Regions from separate parts of the Pradoshia sp. Z5_111 genome, predicted to be linked through region 1. Evidence: riboswitches for the same ligand, from Rfam matches in the RefSeq annotation. Region 1 holds a riboswitch; each other region holds the start of a gene.
The links. Region 1 has a riboswitch for S-adenosylmethionine ahead of metK (methionine adenosyltransferase). Riboswitches for the same ligand answer to the same signal wherever they lie in the genome.

Region 2: another riboswitch for S-adenosylmethionine. It lies ahead of AC4D4A_RS06535 (methionine ABC transporter ATP-binding protein); the one in region 1 lies ahead of metK (methionine adenosyltransferase).
Region 3: another riboswitch for S-adenosylmethionine. It lies ahead of AC4D4A_RS12030 (methionine biosynthesis PLP-dependent protein); the one in region 1 lies ahead of metK (methionine adenosyltransferase).

Annotation. Positions count from the first base shown of each region.
Region 1 is NZ_JBZCPQ010000006.1:28,056-32,071, forward strand. It holds gene AC4D4A_RS13360 (DUF2584 domain-containing protein) at 1-59, shown strand, start outside; gene pckA (phosphoenolpyruvate carboxykinase (ATP)) at 198-1,787, opposite strand; SAM riboswitch class I at 2,166-2,293, shown strand; gene metK (methionine adenosyltransferase) at 2,427-3,626, shown strand; gene asnB (asparagine synthase (glutamine-hydrolyzing)) at 3,824-4,016, shown strand, end outside.
Region 2 is NZ_JBZCPQ010000002.1:468,389-472,404, forward strand. It holds gene AC4D4A_RS06525 (MetQ/NlpA family ABC transporter substrate-binding protein) at 1-1, opposite strand, end outside; gene AC4D4A_RS06530 (methionine ABC transporter permease) at 22-672, opposite strand; gene AC4D4A_RS06535 (methionine ABC transporter ATP-binding protein) at 690-1,709, opposite strand; SAM riboswitch class I at 1,832-1,943, opposite strand; gene AC4D4A_RS06540 (YrzE family protein) at 2,173-3,855, shown strand.
Region 3 is NZ_JBZCPQ010000005.1:115,729-119,744, reverse strand. It holds gene AC4D4A_RS12040 (ABC-2 family transporter permease) at 1-139, opposite strand, end outside; gene AC4D4A_RS12035 (ABC transporter ATP-binding protein) at 143-928, opposite strand; gene AC4D4A_RS12030 (methionine biosynthesis PLP-dependent protein) at 1,059-2,159, opposite strand; SAM riboswitch class I at 2,345-2,449, opposite strand; gene AC4D4A_RS12025 (M42 family metallopeptidase) at 2,583-3,626, shown strand; gene AC4D4A_RS12020 (patatin-like phospholipase family protein) at 3,675-4,016, opposite strand, start outside.

The sequences.
Region 1 (4,016 bases):
GGGAAAATAACTGCACAACCATTACATATGAGTTAATTTCCTTAAATTCCAGTAACTAAATTAAATAGAAACTAAAGAAAACAAACCTTCATCCAGAACTTAATTGGGCGGTGGGTTTGTTTTTAAATTTAGATAAAAATAAAATAGTGCCTCAGGAAGGCCAATTCTTTTTGGCTTCCTAAGACACCGCTAGTTCCTTAAAAGGTAATTGGACCACCTTTAGATTCAATTTCAGAACTAATATTCTTAAATTCCTTGAAATTTTCTCTGAATTTATTTGCAAGCTCATTTGCCTTTTTATAATAGGCTTCTGAATCCTTCCACGTTTTTTGAGGCTGTAAAACTTCATCCGGTACTCCGGGTACATGTAAGGGAATCGCTAAGCCGAATATTCTGTCTTGTACCGTTTCAATATTGGCTAGTTCTCCTTCTAATGCAGCTTGAATCATCAAACGTGTATAAGAAAGCTTCATTCGGCTGCCTGTTCCATATTCTCCTCCAGTCCAACCGGTGTTAACCAGATATACCTGAACTTGATGCTCCTCAATATTTTTGCCAAGCATCTCAGCATATTTTGTTGGATGTAATGGTAAGAACGGTGAACCGAAGCAGGTAGAAAACGTTGCCTGTGGTGAAGTAATTCCGAGTTCAGTTCCTGCCAATTTACTCGTATAACCGCTTAGGAAATGATACATTGCCTGTTCTTTTGTTAACTTGCTGATTGGAGGCAGAACACCAAAAGCATCAGCAGTTAAGAAGATGATGGTATTGGGATGGCCTGCTATACTTGGTGTGACGATATTCTGCATGGCTTCGATTGGGTAAGCTGCCCGGGTATTTTCAGTTAACATTCCATTATCATAGTCAGCAATTCTCGTATCTTCGTCTACAACTACATTCTCTAGTACAGAACCAAAGCGAATGGCATTAAAAATTTGAGGCTCTTTTTCCTCTGTGAGATTGATGCATTTTGCGTAACAGCCGCCTTCAATGTTAAATACCCCATCAGGAGACCAGCCATGTTCGTCATCACCTATTAGGCGGCGATTTGGATCGGCTGATAAAGTAGTCTTTCCAGTACCTGATAGGCCAAAGAAAAGAGCTACATCTCCCTCAAAACCTACATTTGCTGAACAATGCATAGAGAACACATTATTCTCAGGCAGCAGGTAATTCATGATTGAAAAAATGGATTTTTTCATTTCACCTGCATACTCAGTGCCTCCAATTAAGACCACTTTTTTTTCGAATGAAATGATGATAAACGTCTCAGAGTGTGTACCGTCCACAAGAGGGTTTGCTTTAAAACCTGGTGCTGAGATAATAGTAAACTCAGGCGAATGGTTTTCAAGCTCATCTTTAGTGGGGCGGATAAACAACTGATGTACAAATAAATTGTGCCAGGCATATTCATTGATTACTTGTATAGGAAGGCGGTAGTCTGTTGCAGCTCCAGCAAACCCATTAAATACAAATAATTCATCTCGTTTTTCGAGGTAATCGATAACTTTATCATATAATTTAGAAAATGCATCTTCAGATATTGCTTGATTGACGCTTCCCCAGGCTATTTTATCTTTAGTAGCAGCTTCCTCTACAATATATTTATCCTTTGGGGATCTGCCGGTATATTTACCTGTTTCAGCTTTAATAGCTCCAGTAGATGTGAGGATGCCCTCTTTTCTGGTTAATACTTTTTCAACTAGTTGTGGCACTGAAAGCTGAATGTGAATATTATCATGAGTAAGTAATTGTTTCAATTCATTGGAAACTCCTACACTGTTCATAAGGTATCATCCTTTTCCAGAATTTTGGTAAGTATATTATATGGAAATTAGTATAACACATTTAATTGATTTATCCATACTAATTGTGTTAATTTTCAAAACAATTGATTAATATAGTATATAAGAATAATTATTATTATTTTCCATAGTGAAAAAAACAGTGATATTAGTCAACCTTTATGGATAAATAACAATGTATATTTATTTGAATATTCGTAAATTAATTATATCAATATCATAATAGAAATGCGAATCTTAAGGTCGGAATGTGTTTCTTTTAGGAAAGGATGAAGCTTCAGGTCTATCTTAACAATATATTCCTGCTTATTTATTGACAGAAAATGATGGATAAGATATTATATACATTTGATATGGATACTCTTATCAAGACTCGGTGGAGAGACGAGCTCTATGAAGCCGGGGCAACCTGCAGTTTGATTCCTTTAATGGAAATCACGCAAAGGTGCTAACTTGATGCAAGGTTATAATGCCTTGAACGATGAGAGTGAAAGGCCGATTTCTGAGACTCAGACCTTTCCTCTTTTCTTTATAAAGGGGAAAGGTCTTTTTTCGTATAATCAGGAGATAATTAAAGATAATGAGTAGCCATAAACAGGGAAACTGAAGGAGGAAATATACATGTCTAATAAAAGACATTTGTTTACATCAGAATCTGTAACAGAAGGTCATCCGGATAAAATTTGCGATCAGGTTTCTGATGCCATTTTGGATGAAATATTAGCAAAGGATCCAAATGCAAGGGTAGCCTGCGAAACATCTGTTACCACTGGATTAGTTTTAGTAGCGGGAGAAATCACTACTTCTACGTATGTGGATATTCCAAAAATTGTACGTGACACAATCAAAGGGATTGGTTATACTCGTGCAAAATATGGTTTCGATGCAGAAACATGCGCTGTCTTAACCTCTATTGATGAACAATCTGCAGATATCGCCCAAGGTGTAGACCAAGCTTTGGAATCAAGAGAAGGCACGATGTCAGATGAAGAGATTGAAGCAATTGGGGCGGGAGATCAGGGTCTAATGTTCGGTTTTGCCTGCAACGAAACAGAAGAATTAATGCCTCTTCCTATTTCTCTTGCTCACCAATTATCTCGAAAGCTGGCTGAAGTTCGTAAACAAGATGTTCTGCCATACTTGCGTCCTGATGGAAAAACACAAGTCACAGTGGAATATGATGAAAACAAAAATCCGGTTAGAATTGATACAATCGTAATCTCTACTCAACATGACGCGGATACAACACTGGAGCAAATTAAGAAAGACTTAAAAGAACAAGTAATAAAACCGGTTGTTCCAGCTCACCTTATTGATGAACAAACTAAATATTTTATTAACCCAACGGGCCGTTTTGTTATCGGAGGTCCACAAGGGGATGCAGGCTTGACTGGCCGTAAAATTATCGTAGACACGTATGGTGGATATGCACGTCACGGTGGTGGAGCATTCTCTGGTAAAGATGCTACAAAGGTAGACCGTTCTGCTGCCTATGCAGCCAGATATGTAGCTAAAAATATTGTAGCAGCAGGTCTTGCAGATAAAGCAGAAGTTCAGCTGGCTTACGCGATTGGTGTAGCTCAGCCAGTATCTATATCCATTGATACGTTCGGTACAGGTAAAATTGAAGAGGAAAAATTAATTGAATTAGTACGTGCTAACTTTGATCTGCGCCCTGCAGGAATCATAAAAATGCTTGATTTAAGACGTCCGATTTATAAACAAACAGCAGCTTACGGACATTTTGGACGCAATGATTTAGATCTTCCTTGGGAGAAAACGGATAAAGTAGAAGTACTGCGTACGGAAGCTAACATCTAAGATAAACAGCATAAACATTTCTAGAAAGAGGGATAAGCCCTCTTTCTTTTTTTGTCTAAATATGGTAATATTAGGAAACTATGAAATCGGGTATAATGGATCGTATTTTGTCGGGACGCTAGCTTATATCTAAAATCTAATTCTTTGATATTTTTAAATGAAAAACAGTCGAAAGTAAAGGTAGTGAGTGAATAATAATGTGTGGATTTGTAGGATGTATGCATGATCACCAACAAGCGAATCAGGATTCAGAACTAATTAAAAGTATGAATGACTTGATTACGCATAGAGGGCCGGATGACGAGGGGTATTATATAGATGAACATATCCAGCTTGGTTTCAGAAGACTAAGCATCATTGATATTGAATGTGGACATCAGCCCTTAACGT
Region 2 (4,016 bases), on a different contig from region 1:
TTTTGTCCATCCCCTTCTTTATCATCGTCTTCTTATTTTTCTAGCGAGCATATTGCCTATGGATTGTAAAAGCTGCACAATGATCACCAGTGCTGCAACAGTTACAATCATGGTGTTAGTGTCGAATCTCTGATAACCATAGGTGAGGGCGAGATCTCCAACCCCTCCAGCACCAACAGCCCCTGCCATTGCTGAGGCTCCAACCAGTCCAATAGTCGCTGTTGTAAAGGTTAAAACAAGAGAGCTAAGCCCCTCGGGTATTAAAAACCGAAAAATAATCTGCCATTCAGTCGCGCCCATTGACTGAGCTGCTTCAATAATTCCCTTATCAACTTCCAATAATGAATTTTCAACCAATCTGGCAATATAAGGACCTGCATAAAATACAAGCGGTACAATGGCGGCATTCGTTCCAATCGCCGAACCAACAACCAATCGTGTAAATGGAATCAAAGCCACCAATAAAATAATGAAGGGAACCGAGCGTAAAATATTAATGATTGGGTTCAATATATTAAACACCCACTTATTCTCCAGAATGTGACCCTTTCTCGTTATGACGAGTAAAATCCCTAAAGGCAATCCAATCACGGCCGCGAATAGTAAGGAGAAGAAAACCATATAGAGTGTGTCACTGAATCCAATCAGTAACTGTTCAAGTGTAATTTCCATTCCTAAAAACTGTTCATTCATGATAGCTTAACCTCCTGCAAGAGCACATCCTCACTCTCTATGTATTGGATCGCCTTCTTTATTTCTTCTGTTTCACCGATGACCTCAACGATTAAATTCCCAAAAGGGGTTTCCTGTATTTCAGAAATATTGGCAGAAAGAACACTTAAATGGACATCAAAACTTTTCGCCACTGTTGAAAGTAGATGCTTGCCAGACGAAGATCCCAAAAAATTAAGTTTCCAAACTGCTGGTTTATTCTCCTTTAAGGATTTCAAAAAGCTCTGCGGAATCTCGTCGTGAATGACTGTTCTAACAAACCGCTTGGCAACCTCAGTGGTTGGCTTGGAAAAAATATCAAGAACAGGACCCTGCTCAACAACCCTCCCATTTTCCATGACAGCGACCTTATTGCATATCTCTTTAATCACCGAGATTTCATGTGTAATAAGCAAAATTGTTATATTGTATTCTCGGTTTATTTTTTTCAATAGCTCTAAAACATCCCTTGTCGTCTGCGGATCCAATGCCGATGTAGCTTCGTCACATAGCAGGATAGATGGATTCGTGGCCAGAGCTCTCGCAATTCCAACCCTCTGCTTCTGTCCCCCTGACAATTCATCCGGGTAACTTCGACCCTTAGCTGATAACCCCACGAACTCCAGTAATTCTCGAACTCTATTTTGAATCGTTTCTTTACGAACGCCGGATAGTATCAATGGAATCGCTACATTATCAAATACCGTCTTAGATTGAAGTAAATTGAAATGTTGAAAGATCATCCCGATTTTCTTTTTCTCTGCCCTTAATTCCTTTGCTTTGAGACTGGCAAACGATTTACCATTCACAAGGACCTCCCCCTCAGTAGGCCGTTCAAGCATATTAACTAAACGCAAAAGTGTACTTTTCCCGGCCCCGCTGTATCCTACCACTCCAAAAATATCCCCTTTTTCAACCGTTAAATGAATGCCTCTCAGAGCATCTACGCTTTGACCATTTGCTTGATATGACTTTTTTATGTTTCGAAACTCAATCATGTTCTCTCCTCCAGGCCTAAAAAATTCGAAATGCAAAAAGCCCCTTCTGTCATTAGACAGAAGAGGCTTTGTATGAACATATACATAAAAAGACAAGTAGAAATATGTTCGCTTAAAGCTTCCTCTTATCTCTCAAACAGATGTTTGTTGGAATTAGCACAGTATTTTTACCATAGTAAAAATCCGCTGCCGAAGTATCATAGGGCCAAATCCCTCCACTTCTCTCGATAAGAATCGCTTGCTATTCAATTAAATTTGATGTTTCCAACTATATCCTATCTTGTTTAGCAATGTCAATAATAATTTATAATATTTAAAATATTTTTGATTTATAATAAAGAATACCCTAAATCAAGTTACAGCAACTAAAATTCATGAATATTTCCAATTCATGAATCATTGTGGTCAGTTATTCGTATAGGATATTAAGGGAAATTATGAAAAAAATAAGGAGGGGTACTTTATGGGAAATATCTTCATCTATTCCATTATCATTGGGGTTATATCGGCACTTATTCTTGTGCCATTCAAAAATAATGAAAAATTACGTATCCACATGAAGGGGAAAACTAGGCTACTTGTTTTTGTCAGTTTAGCTGCATTAATCACAATTGGAGCATTTTTATTTTATTACTTCACCCTTTTGGATCAAACTATCTCCTCTCTTTGGATTTACGTCATCATACTAACTCTATTGGGTTCAATGATTGCTACGGGTATGGAGAGAACTATTAAAGGTATTTTATTTGCAGGTAGTTTGCTTGTCGGCCTCTATTTTTTAACAGCATTTCTGTTTAATGCTGATGAAAAGTATACAATAGCCAAAATGGACGTCAAAGAAGAAATACAAACATTTGATGAAAATAAAAAGCCGGCCAGCGTGCCTCCTCAATACGCCCGCAATAAAATGAAAAAAGCATTTGGCCAGGTACCAAATACGAGCTACTACGAATTAGGAAATTTGCAAATCCAAAAAGTAAATGGTGAGTATGTTTATATTGCTCCAGTCGAATTTTCAGGATTCTTCAAATGGCTGAAAGGGAAAGAAACTCCTGGATACTTTATATTAAGTGCCACAGATTCATCAGCCAACCCTAAATTTATTGAGGCAGAAATGATCTACACTCCTTCTGCATTCTTCAATAAAGAAACAGAGCGCCGTATTCGTCTACAGTACCCATCCTACATATTCTATGGGGATTCACAGCTTGAAGTAGATGATAATGGCACACCATTTTATATTCGTTCTTATGGTGATTTTGTCTCTGCCAGAAATGGCTTCCAGGTAAAAGGTGTTGTAGTGATGGATGCCAAAACTGGGAAGTCCAACTCTTATACCCTTTCTGAAGCGCCTGAATTTATTGATGGTTCGGTTGCACCAGAGGTCGTCAGTACACAAAACAGCTACTTTGGAAATTATATTCATGGATATTGGAATAGCCTGTTTGGAAAATCAGATGTTAAACTGCCTTCTGATGAGGGTACCGAGGCGAATGTAAGTCCGATCTTTGATGAAAATGGAGATATGTATTATTTCACTGATTTCACGAGTCCTAAAGAGGGCGTCGATTCTATGCTCGGCTATGCGCTCACAAATTCCAGGACGGGTAAAGCTGTCTATTATACAGGTAATATGGAGGAATCCTACATGGATTCACAGGGCGCCCTGCAAATTATCGAGAAGAAATTTATAGAAAAGAAATGGGAAGGAAAAATGCCCATCATCTATAATTTTTACGGTGAAGCCAGTTGGTTAACAGGAGTACTGGATTCAAATGGATTCCTACAAAATTATTTCATCGTATCTGCTGCCAATCCTGAAATAACAGCATACGGGTCAACACCAAATGAAGCCTTAAAGCTATACAAAACTGCTCTTCAAAAAGGCGGCGGAACGGTTAACGGCACCTCTACAAGTGTTGAGAAGAAAATTGAAGGGAAAGTTATAAGAGCTTATAAAGAAAAATCAGGTGAATATACCGTTGTTTCGTTCCTTCTGGATAATGGTCAAAGCTACAATATGTCTTCTGAAAAGGACCCTCTGATCATTTATCTGCAGGAAAATGATCAGGTATCTGTAACGTACCTGGATACAGGGGAGAACTTTTTACCTGTAAATAGTATTACAATTAAAAATTTACAATAATATATCCTTGGCGAAAATAGATCATCCTCACTCGAGGATTGATCTATTTTTTAACAACTGGACTAATTTTATTACCCATTATTTAAATTATTGTTAAATATATAGTTAGAATCGTGTTGAATAGGGTAAATAAAATTAGTCATAAATACTCATAATAGGTA
Region 3 (4,016 bases), on a different contig from region 1:
TCATCAAAGTGGGAACTCTTCTCGCGTCCATTGTAAGCTTAACCTGAAGAATTCTTCTCATAACCGGATAATCAATTCCCATCCACTGAAATAGCTTCTGTCCTCTATCCAACACACGCAAACTCATAAATTTTTTCATCTATTAATCCTCTTTGACGACAGATACAATATCTTCGGCAATTGAACGATGTTGGGTAAAACCGGTTAGCTGGTTAAATATTTCTTCAAGAGTTCCTTCCTTGCCAACATCCTGTAATTCTGCAAAGCTTCCATCTGCAACTATTCTGCCTTCATGCAGTAAAATAATTCGATTGCTAATTTTCTCGACAACATCCATGATATGTGAGGAATAAAAAATAGTTTTCCCCTCACTTGCCAGCAGACCCAGTAATTCTTTGATGATCATAACGCTATTTGCGTCGAGGCCGCTTAACGGTTCATCTAAAAATAAAATATCTGGATTATGAAGAAGGCTTGAAATTAACAGAACCTTTTGCTTCATCCCTTTTGAATAACTATTTATTCGTGAATCATACATTTCTTCAATGTTTAATAGCCTCATTAATTTAAAAGCCTTCTGGTCAGCCTGCTCATAAGACAAACCATATAGCTCGCCTATAAAAGTCAAATATTCTCGTGCAGTCAATACATCATATAAATCCGCCAATTCAGGCACATAGCCAATTCTATTTTTATAGGTGATCCTATCCTCAGAAAGCTCTTTATCAAAGATCTTCACTGAGCCTGTATAGTCTGTAAGGAGTCCGAGTAATATTTTAACCGTTGTTGTTTTTCCTGCCCCATTGGGACCTATATATCCGATAATTTGTCCCTTGTTTACATTAAGATTAATTCCTCGAAGAACTTCTTTCGACCCATAATGCATTTGAAGATTACTAATAGAAATCACCTGTTCAGCCATTTTCATTCTCCCCAAAGACCCATTTTGGTTTAGTATAACAAAACGGGTCTTTAATTTACATAATTTTCCGATTTATCCTTTTCAGGTATTACTTCTGGAATGCTTCATGATGCACCTAAATGCCTGTAAAGTTAACCTAAATCGATAATGATTCAAAAGCTTGAATAAGATCATCAATCAAATCATCTGCATGCTCAATCCCAACAGAATAGCGCAGCAAACAATTACAGACCCCATTTTGTGTCCGCACTTCCTCAGGGATATCCGCATGTGTTTGTGTAGCAGGGTATGTCATTAAGCTTTCTACTCCACCCAGACTTTCAGCAAAGGATATGATTTGAAGGCTTTTTAAAAATGGATTGACCCATTCCTCTGATTTTAGCCGGAACGATATCATCCCCCCTTTACCAGGATAAAGGACATCTGTCACTTCTTCTCTTTCTCTTAAAAATCTGCTGATTTTCTTAGCATTTTCCTCATGCTGCCTCATCCGTAGGCTCAATGTTTTCATTCCTCTCATCACAAGCCAGGAGTCAAATGGGGGCAGCACGGCTCCTGTGGCATTTTGATATTCCTCTAAAAGCGCACCAACCTCTGCACTCTTTGAGACAATTAAACCTGCCAACACATCATTATGTCCTGCTAAATATTTGGTGGCACTGTGGACAACAATATCTGCTCCCTGCTCAATCGGTCTTTGTAAAATGGGTGTATAAAACGTATTATCTACGATGAGCAGTAGATTGTTAGATTGGGTCAATTGAGCAATTTCTTTAATATCCATTTCCTGCATAAGCGGATTTGTCGGAGTCTCTATAAAGAAGGCCTTCGTATTTTCCGTAATGGATTCAGCAAAATCTTCATATGTTTGGCAATAGGTAAACTTGATGCCATATGTCTTCCATATTTGTTCAAATAACCGGTAGGTCCCTCCATAAAGATCAGCAGAGACGGCTATTTCATCGCCTGGAGAAAATAAGCATAGCAATGAGTGAATGGCAGCCATGCCTGAACTATAGGCAAATCCCTGTTCACCACCCTCTAGCTCGGCAATTGCTTCCTCTAATAATTTTCTGGTTGGGTTCCCTGTTCTTATGTAATCAAACCCTGTTGATTCCCCTATTCCGTTATGGCGATAGGCTGTGGAAAAATAAACTGGCGGATTAACAGTACCTGTTTGTGTTTCACTTCGATTGCCTATTTGAGCTAAGAGTGTTTCAATTTTAACTGTTGTCATATGTATGACTCCTCTCTCTTTATTAATCCCCAAAATACAGTTATTCTGATTTACCTTCGTCCGGCTCTTATACACCATCATATGTTGCGAATTTCCTCAATCTGCTCATTTTGCCAGTGAATGAAAAATAGGCTTATAAACGAAAAAAGTCTTCAAGAAGAAGACTTTTCATTAAAATGAGCTCCTTCTTATCGGCCAGGAATGATTCTTCCTGCAGGAATTAGCACCTTTCCATATTGGCGGTTGCTGAGATTTCACAGGGCCTGTCCCTCCATCTCTCTTGATAAGATTTTTCAGAATATTTATTTAACTATAAATTTACAGTCCCACTGCTAAAAAAGCAAGTTATTTCTGCCTTTATTGTCCAACTTTTTAACAAAGGTATATAATAAATCTATCCATAAAAAGGAGTGATTCGAAACCATGAAAGCCAATGGTCAGGAAATTTTCCAGTACATAAAAAACCTTGTATCCATTCCAAGTCCGAGCGGCTATACAACGGAAGTGATTGATCATGTAGCAAAGTTTTTACAATCTCAAGGAATACCTGCAGTAAAAACAAATAAAGGTGCCCTATTGGCAACAATCAAGGGGCAGGATGATACAAAGCACCGTTTTCTAACAGCCCATGTAGACACATTAGGTGCTATGGTGAAAGAAATCAAACCAAGCGGACGTTTAAAATTATCAATGATCGGCGGATTTCGCTGGAATTCTGTGGAGGGCGAATATTGTAAAATCCATACTTCTGAAGGGAAAACGTATACAGGGACAATACTATTAAACCAAACCTCAGTCCATGTTTATCAGAAAATGGGGGATATTAAACGCGAGGATGCAACGATTGAAGTTCGAATTGATGCTGTGACTAAAAGCAAGACGGATACAGAAGGTTTGGGTATTTCCGTAGGTGATTTTGTTTCCTTCGAGCCACGCGTTGAATTGACAGACAATGGATTTATTAAATCCCGTCATTTAGATGATAAAGCGAGTGTCGGCATTTTAATGTACATCATTAAACAGCTAAAAGAAGAAGGTATCACTCTTCCCTATACAACTCATTTCTTAATTTCAAATAACGAAGAAATTGGCTATGGCGGAAACTCCAATATTCCTGCTGAAACCGTTGAATACCTAGCTGTAGATATGGGAGCCATTGGGGATGGACAATCTACGGATGAATACAGTGTTTCCATTTGTGCGAAAGATTCAAGCGGCCCCTATCATTATGGCCTTCGTCAGCATTTAGTCGCGTTAGCAAAGCAGCACAAGATTGATTACCGTGTAGATATATATCCTTTCTACGGTTCTGATGCTTCTGCTGCCATCCGTGCCGGTTATGATATCAAACACGGATTAATTGGACCTGGCATTGATGCTTCACATGCTTTTGAAAGAACCCATATCAGTTCTATTGAACATACTGCTCATTTAATCTGGAATTACTTACAATCAGAATTAGCCTAATTTCATACTTAATGTTAACCCATCACTATTTAACGTGATGGGTTTTTATTACAATAACCGTTTTATTTTTCCATAAGCAGCCTTGGCCTCAGCATATCCTTGATTGTATAGCTTTTTCAGCTTTTTAGGGTTACGCTCAACACGGCTGACATCTGATTTCACTAATGGACGAATAATAACGACAAGTCCCTTTTCCTCCTGTTCCTCCAAATAGCGGATCGTATCATTGTAAACGATATGCCGTTTGCGAAGGGCCTTTAGCAGCCCTTGATAGTTCTTATATTTTCTTTTTCCAAGCCAATCAAACGACGACGCTTTCATATAGCCTTTGTTCCCGGTGAGCACAACGATATTTTTTGTATTCCCATCTGCTTGGGATTTTTGAATCGG